3 regions of the Streptomyces sp. NPDC059785 genome follow, and region 2 is predicted to be linked to each of the others. Evidence: riboswitches for the same ligand, from Rfam matches in the RefSeq annotation. Region 2 holds a riboswitch; each other region holds the start of a gene.

Region 1 (4,731 bases), on a different contig from region 2:
CGTTGTACTTCTCGGTGGCGACCTCCGCCTCCTCGTACAACTTGTCCACCTCTGCCTTGACCTCGGACAAGGAGAGCTGCGGATCGGCGTGCGCCGTGCCGTCGAGGCCCGTCGCGGTCGTCGCCGCGGTCGCCGCGCCGGCGAGGGCGACCGTGGCCGCGGTGCGGGCCGTGGGGCCGCGGAGCGAGCGCTGTCTGGGCTTGCGGTGCGCTGCCACGAGGGCCCACATCCTTCCGTACGGCCGCCCGCGCGGGGCGGTCTGCGGCGACCCGTCCGGTGGCGGCCCCGCACAGGGGAGCGAGCCGCCACCGGACCTTCTCGGCGGCGACCGGCGGCCGCCCCTGGCCCGGGCGGCGGTGGAGAGCCGGTCACCTGGGGGAGGACGCTAAGCCGGGGAACGAGGGCACGGAGACGCCATGTACGGAAATGACGGCAGTGGATCACCGGGTGACCGTGAGTGTCCGTCCCGCCGTACCGGAGCCGTCGATTCGAACCGGTTTGCTGACCGATGCGGCGGATCCCGGGGGACGGGGAGCGCCGGGCTGCTACGGCGGGCCGACCTCAGCCGCCGCGCAGAGAGAGCCCTGCGCCTCGGTCGTCACGCCAGGCCCGGTGACCGGAGCCGCCCGTGGGCAGGAATAGGCTCCGGACCATGGACGTACTCATCCATCTCTTCGTCGGCCTGCACATCATCGGGATCGCCGCGCTGCTCGGCGGCTTCCTCACCCAGATGAAAGCGATGGGCCAGGGCACGGCCCGGTTCGTCCCCGGGATGCTGCACGGCGCGCTCACCATGCTGGTCACGGGCATCGTGCTGGTCGGCCTCAATCAGGCCGACGACAACACCGTCAACAACATCAAGATCGGCGTGAAGCTCGCCCTGCTGATCGTGATCCTCGGGCTCGTCTATGTGAAGCGCGACGAGGAGAAGGTGGACAAGGGTGCCTTCGCCGCGGTCGGCCTGCTGACCATGGCGAACATCTTCATCGCCGTCCTCTGGACCTGAGCGGGCCTGAACGGGCCTTCCCGTAGAAGGGGGTCCACTAAAAGGGGGTCTACGCGTGCGTAGACCCCCTTCAACGTTTCCGGTCCGGCTCAGGCCGGCCGCACCACGCTGTGGATGATCGACTCACCCGCGTAGTAGATCGACTCCTCACGGACGTATGCGCCCGGCTTCGGGGCGTGGATCATCATGCCGTTGCCGATGTACACGCCCACGTGACTGATGTCGTCGTAGAAGAAGATCAGGTCACCGGGCTGCGCGGCGGAGAGCGAGACCGTGGTTCCCGCGTTCACCTGGTCGTACGTGGTACGCGGCAGGCTGACACCGGCGGCCTTCCAGGCGGCCTGCGTCAGCCCTGAGCAGTCGTAGGAGTCGGGCCCGGTCGCGCCCCAGACGTACGGCTTGCCGATCTGGGCGCGCGCGAAGGCGATGGCCTTGGCCGCCTTCGTACTGGACGAGGAACCCGCAGACGAGCCGGTCGAGGAACCTGTGGAGGTGCTGCCCGACGAGCTCGAGCCCTGGCTCTGTTCGGCCTCCTGGCGCTTCTTCTCCTCCGCGGCCTGCTGCCGGGCCAGCTCCTCGGCCTTGCGCTGGGCCTCCTGCTGCTTCTTCTCCTCGATCGCCTTCAGCCGTGCCTTCTCCTCGGCGGTCAGCTTGGACAGCAGCTCGCGGGCGTCGGCGAGCTTCTGCTGTACCTCCGCCTTGGACGTCTTCAGCGTCTTCTGCGACGAGGTGAGCGTCTCCAGGCTCTCCGACGCCTCCTGCCGCTTCTTCGTGGTCGCGGCCTGCTCGGTGACGTAGTCGTCGACGGCCTGCTTCTGGCGGCTGGTGAGCCGGCTCATCAGCTGGGTCTGGTCGAAGTAGTCCTGCGGGTTGTCGGCCAGCAGGAGGGTCGCCGTGTCGGGCGCGGCGGCGCCGGTGCGGTACTGGGCCGCGGCGAAGGAACCGAGCTCCTCGCGCGCGTCGTTGAGTTTTTCGGTGCGCTTGGCCACATCGTCGAGGAGGGTGTCGACGCGCTTGCGCTGTTTGGCGGTCTGCTCGCGCGTGGCGTTGTACTTCTCGGTGGCGGTCTCGGCCTGGTGGTAGAGGTCGTCGACCTTCTTCTGCACCTCCTCCATGCTCGGCTTCGGCTCGGCCGGCGCGGCGTTCGCCGTCTGCGAGAGCAGGGCCACGGAGGTGAGGGCGGCGGTGGCGAGGGTGGGGGTCCTGAGACCCGCAAGGCGCGTAGCGGCGGGACGCCATTTGCGGTGCGACGCCAAGGGAGGCGACTCCTTCCGTGATCCGCCTACCGGGTTAGCTGTCGGGTTCGGGCGGGTGGTTCGGAAGGGTTGCCCTACGGTGCGCGCGTGTCCAGTGGCTGCCCACTGGTTGGCGGCACCGATTCACCCCAAGGTCGGTTGGGTCCCCGGCTCCGGCTGCCGCGGGGGCGCACCGGACTCGGCGGAGGCCGCACGGCCCGGCGACGTTCGCCGGTGGGGGTCGGGCGGCCTGCGCAGCACGCTAGCCAACTCGTGTGTCTTCTGTGAAGGTTGATGTTCGATATGCCCGATACATTTTCGTGACCTTTTTGCGGGACGGTCGGTGGTGGTGACGTACGTCTCACCGTGGCGTGATGGCGGTGACGGCTGTCCGGAACGGACCGCGGTCGGGCCCGTAGCGGAAGGTGACCGGCCGGTGGCGCGGAGCCGATGAGAGGTACGCGATTTCCGGCGCGGTCCCGGGTGGTTCTGCTGCGCGGCCCCGGGTGTCAGTGGGGGCGCCTAGACTCGGATGGCGATGAGCAGCCTCTTTGACGACAGCTTCCTGGCGGACCTCCAGCCCTCCGGGGCCCATGGGGAAGAGCCTCCGCCGCCGCCCGAGGACGGGGCTCCGGAGCCGATCCCGGACGACCTGTTCGCCGGGCGCTTCGACGCGCCGCCGCCCAGGGACGCGTACTACCGGGACGGTGCCGCCCGCCCGCACGTGGACCCGGCCGCGCTCCTGGACGGGCTGAACGAGAACCAGCGCGCGGCCGTGGTGCACGCAGGCTCCCCTCTGCTCATCGTCGCGGGTGCCGGTTCCGGCAAGACGCGCGTGCTCACGCACCGCATCGCGCACCTGCTGGGCGAGCGCCATGTGCACCCGGGCCAGATCCTCGCGATCACGTTCACGAACAAGGCCGCGGGCGAGATGAAGGAGCGCGTGGAGCAGCTCGTGGGCCCGCGGGCGAACGCGATGTGGGTGATGACCTTCCACAGCGCGTGTGTGCGCATCCTGCGCCGCGAGTCCAAGAAGCTCGGCTTCACCTCGTCGTTCTCGATCTACGACGCCGCCGACTCCAAGCGCCTGATGGCCCTGGTCTGCCGTGACCTGGACCTCGACCCGAAGCGCTTCCCGCCGAAGTCGTTCAGCGCCAAGATCTCGAACCTGAAGAACGAGCTGATCGACGAGGAGGACTTCGCGGGCCAGGCGGCCGACGGTTTCGAGAAGACCCTCGCCCAGGCGTACGCGCTCTACCAGTCGCGGCTGCGCGAGGCGAACGCGCTCGACTTCGACGACCTGATCATGACGACGGTCAACCTGCTGCGCGCCTTCCCGGACGTCGCCGAGCACTACCGCCGCCGCTTCCGCCACGTCCTGGTCGACGAGTACCAGGACACCAACCACGCGCAGTACGCGCTGGTCAGGGAGCTCGTCGGTCCCTCCGGCGAGGGCGAGGGCGATGGCGTCGGCGACGGTCTCGGCGAGGGCCCGGCCGAGCTGTGCGTCGTGGGTGACGCCGACCAGTCGATCTACGCCTTCCGCGGCGCCACCATCCGCAACATCCTCCAGTTCGAGGAGGACTACCCGGACGCGACGACGATCCTCCTGGAGCAGAACTACCGCTCCACCCAGACCATCCTGAGCGCCGCGAACGCGGTCATCGAGCGCAACGAGAGCCGCCGCCCCAAGAACCTGTGGACCAACGCGGGCACGGGCGAGCGCATCACGGGCTACGTCGCGGACACGGAGCACGACGAGGCGCAGTTCGTCGCCGACGAGATCGACCGGCTCACCGACGCGGGCGAGGCGAAGGCGGGCGACGTCGCCGTCTTCTACCGGACGAACGCCCAGTCCCGTGTCTTCGAAGAGGTCTTCATCCGCGTCGGCCTGCCGTACAAGGTCGTCGGCGGCGTCCGCTTCTACGAGCGCAAGGAGGTCCGCGACGTCCTCGCGTACCTGCGCGTGCTGTCGAACCCGGAGGACTCGGTCCCGCTGCGCCGCATCCTGAACGTGCCCAAGCGCGGCATCGGCGACCGCGCGGAAGCCATGATCGACGCGCTCTCCCAGCGCGAGAAGATCAGCTTCCCGCAGGCGCTGCGCCGCGTCGACGAGGCGTACGGGATGGCGGCCCGCTCGACCAACGCCGTGAAGCGGTTCAACACGCTGATGGAGGACCTGCGCACCGTCGTGGAGTCGGGCGCGGGCCCGGCGACCGTCCTGGAGGCCGTGCTCGAACGCACCGGCTACCTGGCCGAGTTGCAGGCATCCACCGACCCGCAGGACGAGACCCGCATCGAGAACCTCCAGGAACTCGCGGCCGTCGCTCTCGAATTCGAGCAGGAGTCCGGTGAGGACGAGGAGGCGGGCTCGCTCTCCGACTTCCTGGAGCGGGTCGCGCTCGTCGCCGACTCCGACCAGATCCCCGACGAGGAGGACGGCAACGGCGTCATCACCCTGATGACCCTGCACACCGCCAAGGGCCTCGA
Region 2 (4,731 bases):
AGCGGGGTGGCCGAGGTCCTGGCCACCATCTCGGGCACCACCGCGACCCCGAGGCCCGCGCTGACCAGCGCGCACACCAGCGCATAGCCCGGCGTCTCGACCAGCACCGAGGGCGCCGCACCGGCCCGGGCGAGCGCGGCCTCCACGCCCTGCCGGGGCGGATGGTCGGGAGCCATGCTGATGAGCGGCTGCCCGGCCAGCGCGCCGAGCGGCAGCCGCGAGGAGCCGTCGGCGAGCGCGTGCCCCGGAGCGGTCACCAGCACCAGCTCCTCGACCAGCAGCGGCTCCGCGGCCACCGAGGCGGGCAGCGGCACGGGTTCCGCCGGGGCGTACGTGTGGGTCAGGGCCAGATCGACCTCGCCCGCGGCCACCGCCGCGATCCCCGCCGGGGGCTCGTGGTTCGCCACCGCCAGCTCCACGTCGGGATGCGCCCGGCGGAACGCGCTGAGCACCGGCGGCAGCAGATGGATGCCCGCGGTCTGGAAGGTGCCGAGCCGCAGTGAGCCACCGGCCAGGCCCGCGACGCGCGCCAGTTCGTGCCGGGCCAGCTCCAGTTCGTCCAGGACCCGCCGGGCCCGGGTGACGAGCAGTTCGCCCGCGGCGGTCAGCCGGGCGCCGCGCGGATGCCGCACCAGCAGGGCCGTGCCCGCCTCCCGTTCCAGCTTCGCCACCTGCTGGGAGAGCGCGGGCGGCGTGTAGCCGAGCCGCTCGGCGGCGCGCGTGATGGAACCGGCCTCCGAGACCGCCACCAGCGCCGCCAGCCGCGTCGGATCGTACATACCGCCCCTTTCCGTGACCGGCCGAGTCCCGCATGCGACGCCGCATGAAGCACTGCTCAAGGCAGCCGTATGAAGCACTGCTTAAGGCAGACCCAGTTTATTCGACATACCTCTTTAAGGGCCGGGGCGGGCAGGCTGGGCGGCATGGACGCACAACTGGTCGCCTTCACCGGGGTCGCCGCGGGCATGGTCGCCATGCCGGGCGCCGACTTCACCGTCGTCGTACGCAACGCCCTGGTCTCCCGCCGGGCCGGAGTGGCGTGCGCGCTGGGCATCGCGGGCGGCCTGCTGGTGCACACGGCGCTCGCCGTGGCCGGGGTCGCGGCGGTCCTGGTGGCGGTGCCCGCCCTGTTCCGCGCGCTCCAGCTGCTCGGCGGCGGGTACGTCCTGTACCTGGGCGTGCGGACGCTGTGGTCGCTGTGGCGCGCGCAGGGCGCACCGGCCGACGGATCGGCGGGCGCCCGGCCGCTGCGTCAGGGCTTCGTCACCAACGCCCTCAACCCGAAGGCGCCGATCACCTTCCTCAGCCTGCTCCCGCAGTTCGTGCCCGCCGGGAGTCCGGCGCTGCCCAGGACCCTGCTGCTCGCGCTGATCGTGGTCGGCCTGGCCCTGGTCTGGTTCCCGGCGGTCGCGCTGCTGGTCGACCGGCTCGGCCGGTGGCTGCGCCGGCCGCGCGCCGCGCGGGCAGTGGCCGGGGTCACCGGTGCGGTACTGGCGCTGCTCGGTCTCGTTCTGCTGTCGGAACCCCTCGTGTCCTGAGCGCGTGCCGCACCAGCCGCGGCAGCACGACCCACAGCGCCACGCACGCGACGAGCGTGGCCGCCGCGGCGGCGATGCCCGCGCCGCGGTCCAGCGTCACGTCCACGACGAGCAGTACGGACCCGGTGAACGCAAGCATCAGGACGCCGAGTCCGACGGTGGCCAGCACCGAGGAGACCCGGACTATCGCGGCCTTGGCGTTCTCCTGGAACAGCGACCTGTGCAGGGCGGCGGGTGCCACGAACAGGGCGGCGGCCAGCATCGCCAGCAGCAGCGTGGTCACGTACGTGGCGCGCTGCACGGTGTCGAGGGACGGGAAGCGCTGGGTGAACGCCAGGGTCAGCAGGAACGCGAAGAGGATCTGCACCCCGGTCTGGGTCACCCGTAGTTCCTGGAGGAGTTCGGCGAAATTCCGGTCGGCGCGCTCCAGGGGCGTCTCGCGCCGTGCCGGTTCTGCTGCGTGGTCGGCCATGGCCGAACGGGTTACCCGTTCGGCGGGCGTCACGCCTGCGGATCAGGGGTGACACCCCGGGGACGGCCCGTCGAGGCCGCCCCCGGGGTCGGGTCAGCGGACCCTGCCGTACCAGACGCTCTTGGTCCAGATCTTCTGGAGCTTCACCACGTCACCGGTCTTCGGGGAGTGCCAGATCTTGCCCTTGCCGGCGTAAATGCCGACGTGGTAGACGCTCCGGCCCGAGTGGAAGAACACGAGGTCTCCGGCCTTGCGGCTCGAGGCCGAGACATGACGGGTCTTGTTGTACTGCTGCGCGGCCGTCCGGGGCAGCTTCTTGCCCGCCTTCTTGTACGAGTAGAGCGTGAGTCCCGAGCAGTCGAAGCGGTGCGGCCCGGTGGCGCCCCACTTGTACGGGGAGCCCTTCTTCGAAGCCGCGACGTGCAGTGCCTTCGTCGCGGAGGTGGCCGCCGAGGCGTCGGCGGCGGCACCGGGGACCACGAGGCCGCCGCCCACGGCGGCGACGGTGAGAGCGGAGACCGTACCGGCCTTGCTCCACAGCGACGGGACACAGTTGAGCGCAGACATGCGCAACCCTTCGTCAGCCGCCTGTGAAGGATGACCTGTCGGATTCGGGCTGGCGAAGTTGCCCGGCCGCGTGCGCGGCTTCACCCCAAGGACCGCCCGGATCTCTCCGGCGGCCCGTCGTGCTGGGTCCTCCACTCCTGCCGATCCACTCCGTCGACCGGTCGTCCGGGCAGCGGCAGGACTCGGCGTCCGCCCGGACCGCCCCGCCGCTGTGGCGGGGGCTTGTCGTCGCAGAGGATCTTCACTCATGTCGCACGGGAAAACCGAACGGAACCGAGGATTTGTGGGGTTACTCACCACTCGCCCGTTCGGGTGGACACCCCGTGTTCGGAACGCGGGTTGAGGCCCCGTACCACCGTCGTACCTGCGGTGCAGGGCCTCATTCCGCCCCCGCTGTACGCGTGTTGCGCAACTCGACCGGTGCCGGAAAGGGTGGTGCGTCTACTCCGAAGAGAGGTCATCCGTTCGGTCCGTTTGAACCCCGGACCGGACGGCACGCCGACGGTGGCCGGGACCGGTGCGGGTGTGTATGCGTCAGATGTCCCCGGCGGGCGGGACGGTGACGCGAGCGGTCCGCCGCTCGCCGTCGAGGACCCGCAGCGCCCGCGCCAGGGTCGGCGCGTGGACTTCGCTCTCGCCCCGTTGATGCATCAGAGTGAGCGCGTCCCGCAGCGCCGCCGCCTTGCCGACCAGCGCCTGGGCGGCCCGCAGTCCGCGGTAGGTGTCCCCGGGGCGTGCCGGGTTGATGCGGCCGAGCAGGTCGACCAGGTCGAGGTAGCAGTCGACGAGTTCGCCCTCGGCGCGGGTGAGCGCGGGCAGCGGCGGCAGTTCGGGCGGCAGCATGCGCGGCTCACCTCGCGCCGGGTGTGGCGGGCGGCACCTTGCGGCTCGGCACGATCCGGTCGGCCAGGCCGTACGCCACCGCGGCCGGCGCGTCCAGGAACAGGTCCCGTTCGATGTCCGCGGCGATCCGCTCGGGGGTCTGTCCCGTGTGCCGTACGAGCATCTCCTCCAGTGTCCGCCGGGTGCGGGTCAACTCGGCCGCCTGGACGGCCAGGTCGCTCGCCTGTCCCTGGACCGGCTCGGTGATCGACGGCTGGTGGACCAGCACGCGCGCGCCCGGCAGCACGGACCGCTTGCCCGGTGCGCCGGCGGCGAGGAGCACGGCCGCCGCCGAGGCCGCCTGGCCCAGGCAGGTGGTCTCCACGTCGCAGGTGACGTACCGCATCGTGTCGTAGATCGCCGTCATCGCGCTGAACGAGCCGCCGGGGGAGTTGATGCAGAGCGAGATGTCCCGGTCGGGCGCCGCGTGTTCGAGGTGGATGAACTGTGCCATCACGTCGTTCGCGGACCGGTCGTCGATCGGCGTTCCCAGGAAGACGACCCGCTCCTCCAGCAGCTTCGAGTACGGATCCAGCGTCCGGATCCCGGCGCTGGTGCGTTCGGTGAACTCGGGCAGGACGTAGCGGGCGGACGGTCGGTGCATGGCTCACGCCTCCTCGCAGTGGTGTCCGTCAAAAATGTACAGGACGTACGTTCTTGGCGGTGGGCTGCGCGCCGGCTCACGCTGACAGCGAAAACGGCGCCCCGGACCGGGAGTTGGTCCGGGGCGCCGTGCGAGGCGGACGTGCTCGTGGGTCAGTTGATGTCGACCGGGGCGGGTCTGCCGCTGAACGTGATCGGCGGCCAGCCGCGGGAGACGGCCAGCGCGGACAGGGCGTCGGCGACCTCGCGCGGGGTGATGGCGTACGCCGAGGGGGCCGACTCGGTCCGCATCGTGAAGGTGAATTCGAGCGTCGCGTCCTCCGCGGCGAGGCTGGTGAAGCCGCTGAACTCGGTGTCGGACGGGAACTCGACCGCCGCCGTGCTCTCCGTACCGCCCGTGCTCTCCGTACCGCCCGTGCTCCGCGCGCTCGCGGCGGTCCCGGCGCCGTCGGCCTCCGCGGCCTGCGCCGTACCGGCCGTGCCGAGCGCCGCCCCGGCCGCCGCCGTCCCCGAGTACCCCAGCAGTGAACGCCTGGAAATCCTGGACATGTCCCCCTCCTCGGTCGTCCCGCGCACCTCCGTGCGGAGGGCGCCGCTTGATCGTACGAACGTGCGGGCCCGCATGGGGCAGAACGGGATCTTCCGCTCCCGGAGGGGTGTCGGGGCCGC
Region 3 (4,731 bases), on a different contig from region 2:
CTGGTACGACGTCGGCTCCCGCCACGAGGTGGCGGGCCGCACCGGCCTCGCCCACCTCTTCGAACACCTGATGTTCCAGGGCTCTCACCAGGTGCACGGCAACGGCCACTTCGAGAAGGTCCAGGGCGCGGGCGGCTCGCTCAACGGCACCACCAGCTTCGAGCGCACCAACTACTTCGAGACCATGCCCGCCCACCAGCTCGAGCTCGCCCTCTGGCTGGAGGCCGACCGCATGGGCTCGCTGCTCGCCGCGCTCGACGACGAGTCGATGGAGAACCAGCGCGACGTCGTCAAGAACGAGCGCCGCCAGCGCTACGACAACGTGCCCTACGGGACCGCCTTCGAGAAGCTGACGGCGCTCGCGTACCCGGAGGGCCACCCGTACCACCACACCCCGATCGGGTCGATGGCGGACCTGGACGCGGCCACCCTGGAGGACGCCCGCGCGTTCTTCCGCACGTACTACGCGCCCAACAACGCCGTCCTGTCGGTGGTCGGTGACATCGACCCGCGGCAGACGCTCGCCTGGATCGAGAAGTACTTCGGCTCCATCCCGGGGCACGACGGCAAGCCCGCCCCGCGTGACGGCTCCCTGCCGGACGTCATCGGCCAGGAGCTGCGCGAGGTCGTCGAGGAGGAGGTCCCGGCCCGCGCGCTGATGGCCGCCTACCGGCTCCCGGAGGACGGCACGCGCGCGTCGGACGCCGCCGACCTGGCGCTCACCGTCCTCGGCGGCGGCGAGTCCTCCCGGCTGTACAACCGGCTGGTCCGCCGCGACCGCACCGCCGTCGCGGCCGGGTTCGGGCTGCTGCGGCTGGCCGGGGCGCCGTCCCTGGGCTGGCTGGACGTGAAGACCTCCGGCGACGTCGAGGTGCCGGTCATCGAGGCCGCCGTCGACGAGGAGCTCGCCCGGTTCGCCGCGGAGGGCCCGACGGCGGAGGAGATGGAGCGCGCCCAGGCCCAGTTGGAGCGCGAGTGGCTGGACCGCCTCGGCACGGTCGCGGGGCGCGCCGACGAACTGTGCCGGTACGCCGTCCTGTTCGGTGACCCGCAGCTCGCGCTGACGGCCGTACAGCGCGTCCTCGAAGTGACGCCCGAAGAGGTGCGCGCGGTCGCCGAGGCCCGGCTGCGCCCCGACAACCGCGCGGTGCTCGTCTACGAGCCGGTCGCCGCGGAAGAGGCCGAGGCGGCAGCTGCCGAGGCCACCGACGAGGACGAGGAGTCGGCCAAGTGACCGAGCTCGCGAGCATGGACTTCCACCCAGAGCCCCAGGCCGGCGAGGCCAGGCCGTGGGCGTTCCCGGCCCCGGGCCGTGGTGCCCTGGACAACGGCCTGACGGTGCTGCGCTGCCACCGCCCGGGCCAGCAGGTCGTGGCCGTCGAGGTGCTTCTCGACGCGCCCCTGGACGCCGAGCCCGTCGGTCTCGACGGCGTGGCCACGATCATGGCGCGGGCCTTCTCCGAGGGCACCGACAAGCACTCCGCCGAGGAGTTCGCGGCCGAGCTGGAGCGCTGCGGCGCCACGCTCGACTCGCACGCCGACCACCCGGGTGTGCGGCTCTCCCTCGAAGTGCCGGTCTCCCGGCTGCCCAAGGCCCTCGGTCTGCTCGCCGACGCCCTCAGGGCCCCGGCGTTCGAGGACGGCGAGGTCGAGAGGCTGGTGACCAACCGCCTCGACGAAATCCCGCACGAGACCGCCAACCCGGCCCGCCGCGCCGCCAAGGAGCTCTCCCGGGAGCTGTTCCCGGCCGGCTCGCGCATGTCGCGCCCCCGCCAGGGCACCGAGGAGACCGTCAAGAACATCGACTCGGCGGCCGTGCGCGCCTTCTACGAGAAGCACGTACGCCCGGCCACGGCCACCGCCGTGGTCGTCGGCGACCTCACCGGGGTCGACCTGGACGCGCTCCTCGCCGACACCCTGGGGAGCTGGACCGGCTCGTCCGCCCAGCCGCGCCCGGTGCCGCCGGTGACCGCCGACGACCGGGGCCGCGTGATCATCGTCGACCGTCCGGGCGCCGTGCAGACGCAGCTCCTCATCGGCCGCGTCGGGGCCGACCGGCACGACCGGGTGTGGCCCGCGCAGGTGCTCGGCACCTACTGCCTCGGCGGCACCCTCACCTCGCGGCTCGACCGCGTCCTGCGCGAGGAGAAGGGATACACCTACGGGGTGCGGGCGTTCGGCCAGGTGCTGCGCTCGGCCCCGGACGGCTCGGGCGCCGCGATGCTCGCCATCAGCGGCTCCGTGGACACGCCCAACACCGGTCCCGCCCTCGACGACCTGTGGAAGGTGCTGCGCACCCTGGCGGCCGAGGGCCTGACCGACGCGGAGCGGGACGTCGCCGTGCAGAACCTGGTGGGTGTCGCGCCCCTGAAGTTCGAGACGGCGGCGGCCGTGGCGAGCACGCTCGCGGACCAGGTCGAGCAGCACCTGCCGGACGACTACCAGTCGGCGCTGTACCGGGAGCTGGCCGCGGCGGGCACCGTGGAGGCCACCGCGGCCGTCGTGAACGCCTTCCCGGTCGACCGCCTGGTGACCGTCCTGGTGGGCGACGCCGTGCAGATCGCGGAGCCCGTCAGGGCGCTCGGCATCGGCGAAGTGAGCGTCGTGACGGCAGAGTAGGAGCCGCCGGGAAGACGCCGTCCCCCGGGGGCCCTGGTGACCGATCGGTCACCAGGGCCCCGTTCTGCCCGGAATGGGGCCCGGGCCGGGCCCTCGCTTTGTCCGTATTGGCAGGGGAGTTGCCTTTCCGCCCTGTGGCGTGCGCTACAAAAACGCTGATCCGTTTGTTGATCGAAAGGCGCCTCGCTTAGCGTCAGTCCGGCTGTTCGTCGGGCAGTGCGCCGCACCCGCGGCACCGGACAGTCATCGCCGAGTCCCCGTACGGCGCGAGCCAGGGGAGCCGGGGACCCGCATCACGTCCCTGGGGTGAATCGGGCACCCTCCCCACAGGGGGCCCGTAGGAGACCTTCCTGCTCCGAACCCGTCAGCTAACCCGGTAGGCGAGAGGGAAGGAAAGGACCAGCCCCTACATGGCGCTCACCCGTGTCACCGGGAAGCATCGTCGTCCGAGCCGGATCAACCGCACGACCAAGAGTGCGGCGGGCGTCGCGGCGCTCACCACCACCGGTGTCATCGGAACCCTGGCCGCCCCCGCGTTCGCCGCGAGCGAGTCGGTCCAGCAGACCGGGCTGACGAAGGCCGTCACCATCGGCGACTCGGTCGCCGAGGAGGTCGGCGCGCAGGCCACCGCCCAGCAGTACGCCGCCGAGCAGGCCGCCGCCGTGGAGAAGGCCGAGCAGACCGCGAGGAAGCGGGCCGAGGCGGAGGCGGAGCGCAAGCTCGAGGCCGAGGCCAGGGCCGCCCGCGCCGCCGAGCGCAAGCGCCTGAACACCTTCGTGCTGCCGATCACCGGATCGTACGTCTCCACCGCCTACCAGAGCAGCAGCAGCCTCTGGTCCTCCGGCACCCACACCGGCGTCGACTTCCACGCCGCCTCCGGCACCGCCGTGCACGCCGTCGGCGCGGGCACCGTCGTCACGACCGGCTGGGGCGGCGCGTACGGGAACCAGGTCGTCCTGAAGATGCACGACGGCACGTACACGATGTACGGGCACCTGTCGTCCATCGGCGTCTCCGTCGGGCAGACCGTCACCGCCGGCCAGCAGATAGCCCTCTCCGGGGCCACCGGCAACGTCACCGGACCCCACCTCCACTTCGAGGCCCGGACGACCGCCGAGTACGGCTCCGACGTGGACCCCGTCGCCTACCTCCGCTCGCACGGCGTGTCCCTCTGACGCACGGCCGCACGCGCGGGTGCCCCGCACCCGCCCACGCGCGCGTGGACGACATCGCAGGACCCCGGCCCCCTGGGCCGGGGTCCTCGTCGTTTCCGGCCGCCGAATGTCCAAAAAATATCCATGGATTCAAGCCCGCCATCGGAAATACCGCGACGTTGCAATAGAGTCGCCGAACAAGCGTCAATCGACCGCGTTTCGCGGGGATTAAGGCGGAGGTCCGCTCATGCGCATTCCGGCGCACTCGGTATGCACGGCGATCCGTGATGACATCGTCGCGGGTGTCTACGAGCGCGGCAGCCGCCTGACCGAGGAACTGCTGGCGCGCCGCTACGGCGTCTCCCGGGTGCCCGTGCGCGAGGCGCTGCGCACCCTGGAGGCCGAGGGCTTCGTCGTGACCCGCAGGCACGCCGGCGCGTGCGTGGCCGAACCCACCGAGCAGGAGGGCACCGACCTGCTGGAGATGCGCATCCTGCTGGAGCCGCTGGCCGCCGCCCGGGCCGCCCAGCGCCGCACCGAGGCGCACCTCAAGGTGTTGCGCGGCCTGGTCAGGCTGGGGCAGGAGCGGGCCAGGCGGGGCCACAGCGAGGATCTGCGCTCCCTGGGCAACTGGTTCCACGAGACGCTCGCCCAGGCGTCCGGGAGCCCCGCCCTGACCGCGACGCTCGCCCAGCTGCGGCGCAAGATCGCCTGGATGTACGCGGTGGAGACGCCCGCCGACCCGGCGGAGTCCTGGACGGAGCACGGCGGCATCGTGGACGCCGTGGCGCGCGGGGACAGCGAGCGGGCGCGGGCGGCGACCGCGCTGCACACGGAGCGCGCGAGCGCCGCGCACCGGCTCCGCTTCACCGGCAGGGGCGACGCCGCGGACCGCCAGGACCGTGTGAGGACTTCGCAACCTGGCGTAAACATGACGGGTCTGCGGCATTAACAAAAG

What was found. A riboswitch is a leader RNA that binds a small molecule or an ion and turns the genes downstream of it on or off. The one in region 2 is predicted to bind cyclic di-AMP.
Region 1: it holds a riboswitch for cyclic di-AMP, as region 2 does, so the genes downstream of both, ACFV6E_RS34990 (NlpC/P60 family protein) here and ACFV6E_RS00630 (C40 family peptidase) in region 2, are expected to answer to the same signal.
Region 3: it holds a riboswitch for cyclic di-AMP, as region 2 does, so the genes downstream of both, ACFV6E_RS32295 (M23 family metallopeptidase) here and ACFV6E_RS00630 (C40 family peptidase) in region 2, are expected to answer to the same signal.

What each region holds. Positions count from the first base shown of each region.
Region 1 is NZ_JBHWHV010000064.1:17,057-21,787, reverse strand. It holds gene ACFV6E_RS35000 (NlpC/P60 family protein) at 1-217, opposite strand, end outside; gene ACFV6E_RS34995 (hypothetical protein) at 653-1,006, shown strand; gene ACFV6E_RS34990 (NlpC/P60 family protein) at 1,096-2,262, opposite strand; cyclic di-AMP (ydaO/yuaA leader) riboswitch at 2,270-2,456, opposite strand; gene pcrA (DNA helicase PcrA) at 2,780-4,731, shown strand, end outside.
Region 2 is NZ_JBHWHV010000001.1:124,142-128,872, forward strand. It holds gene ACFV6E_RS00615 (LysR family transcriptional regulator) at 1-779, opposite strand, end outside; gene ACFV6E_RS00620 (LysE family translocator) at 924-1,538, shown strand; gene ACFV6E_RS00625 (DUF6328 family protein) at 1,477-2,010, opposite strand; gene ACFV6E_RS00630 (C40 family peptidase) at 2,104-2,577, opposite strand; cyclic di-AMP (ydaO/yuaA leader) riboswitch at 2,581-2,775, opposite strand; gene ACFV6E_RS00635 (hypothetical protein) at 3,112-3,420, opposite strand; gene ACFV6E_RS00640 (ATP-dependent Clp protease proteolytic subunit) at 3,428-4,063, opposite strand; gene ACFV6E_RS00645 (twin-arginine translocation signal domain-containing protein) at 4,216-4,611, opposite strand.
Region 3 is NZ_JBHWHV010000054.1:2,428-7,158, reverse strand. It holds gene ACFV6E_RS32305 (M16 family metallopeptidase) at 1-1,234, shown strand, start outside; gene ACFV6E_RS32300 (M16 family metallopeptidase) at 1,231-2,619, shown strand; cyclic di-AMP (ydaO/yuaA leader) riboswitch at 2,857-3,017, shown strand; gene ACFV6E_RS32295 (M23 family metallopeptidase) at 3,030-3,794, shown strand; gene ACFV6E_RS32290 (GntR family transcriptional regulator) at 4,021-4,725, shown strand.